2 regions of the Flavobacterium sp. TMP13 genome follow, and region 1 is predicted to be linked to the other one. Evidence: riboswitches for the same ligand, from Rfam matches in the RefSeq annotation. Region 1 holds a riboswitch; the other holds the start of a gene.

Region 1 (3,420 bases):
AGCCAGGCTATATTTATACACGTTTAAACAACCCTACCAATGATATTTTAGAACAACGTTTGGCTGCCTTAGAAGGTGGAATAGGAGCAGTAGTAACTGCTTCGGGAACTGCGGCAATTACAACAGCCTTATTAGTTTTATTAAAAGCAGGCGATCATATTGTAGCGTCTAGCAGTTTGTATGGCGGAACATTTAATTTATTTAATGTTACGTTGCCAAGATTAGGCATTACAACCACTTTTGTGGATCCTGCTGATCCTGAAAATTTCGCAAACGCAATTAAAGATAATACTAGAACTATTTTTGTGGAGTCTTTAGGGAATCCAAAACTAGATATTTTAGATCTAAAAGCAATTTCTGTTGTGGCCAAGAAATTCGAAATTCCTTTTATTGTAGATAATACGGTTGCCTCTTCTTATTTATTGCAGCCCATTGAGCATGGAGCAGATATTGTAATTCACTCATTGACTAAATATATTGCTGGAAACGGAACTTCTTTGGGAGGAGCTATAATTGATGCTGGAACCTTTGATTGGAGTAGCGGAAAATTCCCAGAATTTACGACTCCATCAGCTGGATATCACGGATTAATTTATCATGAAGCGCTAGGTAAAGCCGCGTTTATTGCTAAAGCGAGAATTGAAGGGCTGCGTGATTTCGGCGCTGCTTTGAGTCCGTTTAACGCTTTTCAAATTATACAAGGATTAGAAACGCTTCCGCTTCGTGTACAAAAACACAGTGAAAATGGTTTAGCATTGGCTCAATGGCTAGAAGAGCAAGAAGAAGTGGCTTGGGTAAATTATCCCGGACTTCCGTCGAGCAAATACTACGACTTAGCAAAGAAATATTTTCCTAAAGGACAAAACGGACTGTTGACTTTTGGTTTGAAAGGTGGTTTTGAAGCAGCTAAAAAAGTAGTAGATAATACTAAATTATTCTCCCTATTAGCAAATATTGGAGATACGAAATCGTTGATTATTCACCCAGCAAGTACAACGCATCAGCAATTATCGACTGATGACCAAGCGGCCTCTGGCGTTTTTGCTGATTTGATTCGCCTTTCAGTTGGAATTGAAGCTATTGAAGATCTGAAAACAGATCTAAAAAATGCTTTTGGTGCTATATAATTGTAGAGATGTTTCTGCTTTCTAGTATTTAGTTTTTGTAAGAATTTTGAATTTAGTACGCATGCATAGTGTTTAGAGCTGTTTTTTTGCTAACCTATTTGTTTGTAAATGATAAGCCTCAATGGTTATCGAAATTTTCTTTGTAAAATCACTAAGAAAACATTGTAAATTATTAGGAAAAATTAAATATATTTTGCACTTTTGTAAAACCCAAAGAAAACCAGAATGAAATTTAATATTTGTAACCTAAATATCGTCCGTTCGGAAAAAAATTCCGGGTTGTGATTGCTTTAAAGTAAAGACTTTTTATATAGCAAAAGCCTCCCGTTTATTCAGGAGGCTTTTTGTGTTTACAAATAGAATATTCAAAATTAAATACTATGAATAGTAATTTTTCAAATAAAAAAAACCTTTTCTCTCTTGTCACCATTCGGTTTCAAGTGCAGGTCAGTTGATATCATAAGATTTAAGTTATAGCGCTTAAACCCTTTTGGTATTACAAATTCCAAAAGGGTTTTTTTATTAAAAAAAAGTACGTAACAATAAGATAAAATTAAAATAAACATATACTAACACGCATCTAAAAATAAAAACATGGAAACTAAAAATTACTTCGCAAGAACCTTCGGTTACTTAAGAACTTTTAGAACAAGAAGAAACGCAACAGCAAAAGTTGTAAATGAATTAATTCATTTAAGATTAGGATTTAATACTACAGCCAAAAAAGACGGTGCAGACACGGCCGACTGTTTAACATTTTTAATGTATTCAAAAGACAATGAAAACCTTTTCATCTAGTAGTGAAAGGTGATCTGTCTTAATTAGCAATCGTTTAGTACTGGATATATGTTATATTCAGCGATTGCTTGCGTCTATATGTTATATTTTTGTGAGAGTTGTAAATGAAAAATTTTAAATTTGTTTGTTTAAAAAATTAGTAGTTAATTTGCGTTAATAAGTTCACATACGTATTGAAATGTTATAAAGAAAGGACGAGGGATTAGACCCGGCGAATCCTTAGCAACCCTTCGGTAAATCGAAGAAGGTGCTGCATTCTACCACGCTCAACGTGGAAAGATAACAACAAGAATATCTCTAGTTCAATTCTAGTTTTTTCTTTTTAATATTTCCAGATACAAATCAAAAATAACAAAAGATTTGAAATTGGAAAATATAATCAACCCAATCCTGTTACAAAATTTTACTACCGAAAGTGGTGCTGTTTATTCTGAGTTACCCTTAAGCTATGCGCTATTTGGCCAACCTTTGCATACTGCTCCGATAGTTTTGGTTAATCATGCCTTGACAGGAAATGCGCAAGTTATTGGCGAAAATGGCTGGTGGAACGATTTGATTGGTGCAGAGAAAACAATCGACATTAATAAATACACCATTTTAGCATTTAATGTTCCAGGAAACGGAGTAGATTCTTTTTTAATTGAAAATCATCAAGATTTTACAGCAAGAGATGTTGCTCGTTTGTTCTTAAAAGGAATTGAAGACTTAAATATTAGTAAGTTACATACTGTGATTGGCGGTTCGGTTGGTGGAGGAATTGCCTGGGAAATGTTGGCTTTGTCTCCAAAAATTACCGAAAATTTAATTCCGATTGCAACCGACTGGAAGTCAACTGATTGGTTGATTGCCAATTGCTATTTGCAGGAGCAAATTTTAAAAAACTCCTCTCAGCCCATCGAAGATGCGCGCATTCATGCGATGTTGTGCTACCGTTCGCCCGAATCGTTTAAAGAGAAATTCAATAGAACGATTAATGAAAATTTAGCAGTTTTTAATGTCGAAAGTTGGTTGCAACATCACGGCACAAAATTACAGGAACGCTATCAATTGGCTTCTTATAAAATGATGAATCAATTATTAAAGACAATTGATATTACGCGGAATTCAGATGATTTTGAAACATTACTTTCAAAAACGGATGCTAACATTCATATTGTGGCGATCAATTCGGATTTGTTTTTTACACCCAGAGAAAATTTAGAAACGTATACTGACTTAAAAAAGTTCAAAGAAAATGTTTTTTACAAAGAAATAGATTCTGTTCACGGACATGATGCTTTTTTGATCGAGTACAAACAATTAGATAATTTGCTTAAATCTATTTTTTAAGCCAAAAAACCATACAATACAATGAAAATATTAAAATTTGGAGGTAGGTCATTATCAAATGGAGAAGGCCTTCAGAAGGTAATTTCGATTATAACTGATAAAGTAAACAACGGAGAGCAAATTGCTGTAGTAGTTTCGGCAAGAGGAAAAGCAACCGATGAATTGG
Region 2 (3,420 bases), 1.5 Mb from region 1:
GTGAAAATAAAAAGAAATAAATGATACCACGCATTTTCTAGTAAATCAAAGAAATTTAATTTGCCGTTCGCGAAACTCAAAATCAATAATACTTGTGCACCATACGGCAAAATTCCCTGAATTATACAAGAGAAAATATCCAAAATCGTAGCAGTTTTTCTAGCATCCAATCCATATTCATCATTGATTTCTTTTGCAATTCCGCCTGTGATTACAATAGATACTGTATTGTTTGCAATCGCCAAATTAGCAAAACCCACCAAAGTACCAACTCCCATTTGAGCAGATTTTTTGCTTTTGATTGCTTTTTTTATATGGTACAATACGTAATCAATTCCACCTGCTTTATCAACCATGGCAGCTAGGCCACCCGTTAACATCGACAATAAAAAGATGTCTGTCATGCTAGTAAAACCCTCGTATATTTTTTGTGCAAATTCTAATACTGTAAAATGACTTCCTAAAAATCCTATTATTCCGGCTAACACTGTTCCCAAAAGTAAAGTTGAAAACACATTTACTCCCAAAAGAGCTAAAGCAATCACAACTAGATAAGGTAGAATCACCCACAATTCAAATGATTGTTGTGCAATATTAACTGCTTTAATTTCCGAATTCAACCCCAAATAAAAAAAAACAAGTAAGGTGATTATAGCTGCTGGAAACGCAATAAATAAGTTGATTTTAAACTTATCTTTTAATTTACAACCTAGCGATTGTGTCGCTGCAATAGTTGTATCTGAAATCATAGACAAATTATCGCCCAACATAGAACCACCTAATAACGCACCCGCAATAAGCGGCAACGAAGCACCACTTGTTTCTGCCAAAGTAACTGCAATTGGGCCAATAGCTACAATAGCGCCTACCGAAGTTCCAGTTGCCGTAGATAAAAAGGCTGCGATTAAAAAAATGCCTAAAGGAAAATACGCTACATCAATAGTACTGATTCCCAAATTTACCACCGCATCGACTCCACCCGTAGCTTTACTCACTACCGCAAAAGCACCAGCAAGTAAATATATAATGCACATCGTTATGATTTTACTTTCGCCACAACCCGCAATTAAAGTCGTTATTTTTTGCTCAGTATTTTGTTGCAATAATAAAAAAGCAGCAACAATTCCGACTAAAACTGCCACTGGTGAAGGCAAAGCATAAAAATCTTCCAAAAAAATTCCAGCTCCAAGAAATGTAAAAATAAATAATAATAAAGGTAGTAAAGCCCAAGGATTCCCTTTTGTTCGTAATTGATTTGTCATAAGTTTAATTTTAAATATAAAACGATTTAAACGACAAATAAATCTGAAAAGGGCTGTGATAACAACATTTTTTCCAAAGGATTTGGCTTATCGTTTTAGCACCTTGCTTGTTGCTGCAGGTTGCTATCTCATTGCGAGATTCGTGATAACGGCTGCAAATATACTATATATTTTGAAGAACAGTCAACGATTGTCCATTCACTACTACTATTTGCAGAAAAAGCCTTACCGAAGTAAAGCTTTCATTTATTATTTGATAAAATGTATTAAAAAGCTACATTCCATCTTGGTAAAGTTCCTTTTTCATCTAAGAAATCTTGCAAAATTTGCCCTTCCACTGCTGTTGGAATTGCTTTTACAGTTTCATTAAATGTTTCATACCAAACTACTTCTAGAAGCGAAATGTTTTCAATTTTCATTTGTGCTGGCCAAGAATATTTACGTCCTGTTTTTGCAAATTGATGTCCGTTTACGATTTTATCATGCAAACCACCATTTTTAATTTTTAAAGTTCCGTCATTCTGAACAGTTCCAGTAGAACCCACCATGATTAACTCTTTGTTTTCGCCATCTATTTCATAAACAACAAAAACACCTGAACCAGATTCTGGTGCATTACACACCGCTTCTAAACTATCTTCTATTGAAAAACTAAAACTATTAGTTTGATCAAATTTTTCTAACTCTTTATACATCATCCTTTAATTAAAAAAATGCCTCACAAATTCGTGAGGCATTTTGGAATTTATTTTTAAATTTTAGATTAACCTAAAACTTCTTTTACTTTTTTACCAATCTCAGCAGGAGAATCAACAACGTGTATTCCACATTGTCTCATGATTTCTTTTTTAGCTTCAGCTGTATCGTCAGAACCTCCAACAATTGCACCTGCATGACCCATTGTTCTACCAGCTGGAGCAGTAACTCCTGCAATAAAACCAACAACTGGCTTGCGGTTACCATCAGCTTTAATCCATTTAGCAGCATCAGCTTCTAATTGACCACCAATTTCACCGATCATAACGATACATTCCGTTTCTGGATCGTTCATTAATAATTCAACTGCTTCTTTTGTAGTTGTTCCAATAATTGGATCTCCACCAATACCGATTGCAGTTGTAATTCCTAAACCTTGCTTTACTACTTGGTCAGCAGCCTCGTACGTTAAAGTTCCTGATTTAGAAACGATACCAACTGTTCCTTTTTTGAAAACAAAACCTGGCATAATACCAACTTTAGCTTCTCCTGGAGTAATAACACCTGGACAGTTAGGCCCAATTAATCTTGCATTTCGTTCTTTAACATATTTATTAGCGTGAATCATATCTGCAACTGGAATTCCTTCTGTAATTGCAATGATAACTTTAATTCCAGCATCTGCAGCTTCCATAATTGCATCAGCAGCAAAAGCTGGCGGTACAAAAATAATTGAAGTATCAGCACCTACTTGTTCTACAGCGTCTTTAACAGTGTTAAATACCGGACGCTCTAAATGAGTTGTTCCACCTTTTCCTGGAGTTACACCACCTACAACATTTGTACCGTATTCAATCATTTGTGAAGCGTGGAAAGTACCTTCGCTACCTGTAAATCCTTGAACAATTATTTTGGAATCTTTATTAACTAAAACACTCATGATATATTTTTTATGTGATTTTATAAATTCTGATGCAAAAGTAACGCTTTTTATGTAAATTTTAAGCTCTTTTTCTTGATAAAATTGCTAAGATAATTGACTCATTTGATATCCACGATACAATTTATTGTCTTTGATTTGCCACATTACCATAAAATGCGCCAATAATATTTCTTCTCTCGGGTTTTCAATCGTTTTTACATAGTGCGCATGACGTATTGCTACGGTATCGCCATCAGAAATAATGTGACTTACGCGAACTTTAGACCTCACATAAGCTTTACTTAGACCTTTTGCATACTCCAACATAGAATCGTAATTCATCTGAATCAAACCATTACTGCTTTGCCATTCAAAAGCAATTTCTGGATGCAAAAAGTCTTTTAAAACTTCGCTATCAATTAGGGCATCCGATTTATAAAATTTCTCAACAAGTTCTTTAGTAGACATAGTTACTTCAATTTATTTAAAATTTCGGGAATCTTTTTGATATAAGCCAACTGCTTCAATTTTTCTCTTGAT

The links. Region 1 has a riboswitch for S-adenosylmethionine ahead of ACRASX_RS06710 (alpha/beta fold hydrolase). Riboswitches for the same ligand answer to the same signal wherever they lie in the genome.
Region 2: linked by a shared signal. The riboswitch ahead of ACRASX_RS13030 (Na+/H+ antiporter NhaC family protein) and the one ahead of ACRASX_RS06710 (alpha/beta fold hydrolase) in region 1 are both predicted to bind S-adenosylmethionine.

The regions. Positions count from the first base shown of each region.
Region 1 is NZ_CP193656.1:1,539,001-1,542,420, forward strand. Features, by position in the region: gene ACRASX_RS06700 (O-acetylhomoserine aminocarboxypropyltransferase/cysteine synthase family protein) at 1-1,127, shown strand, start outside; gene ACRASX_RS06705 (hypothetical protein) at 1,722-1,925, shown strand; SAM riboswitch class I at 2,104-2,211, shown strand; gene ACRASX_RS06710 (alpha/beta fold hydrolase) at 2,292-3,254, shown strand; gene thrA (bifunctional aspartate kinase/homoserine dehydrogenase I) at 3,276-3,420, shown strand, end outside.
Region 2 is NZ_CP193656.1:3,008,337-3,011,756, reverse strand. Features, by position in the region: gene ACRASX_RS13030 (Na+/H+ antiporter NhaC family protein) at 1-1,262, opposite strand, end outside; SAM-I-IV-variant riboswitch at 1,320-1,416, opposite strand; gene ACRASX_RS13025 (hypothetical protein) at 1,529-1,957, opposite strand; gene sucD (succinate--CoA ligase subunit alpha) at 2,026-2,898, opposite strand; gene ACRASX_RS13015 (nuclear transport factor 2 family protein) at 2,986-3,348, opposite strand; gene ACRASX_RS13010 (UDP-3-O-(3-hydroxymyristoyl)glucosamine N-acyltransferase) at 3,351-3,420, opposite strand, start outside.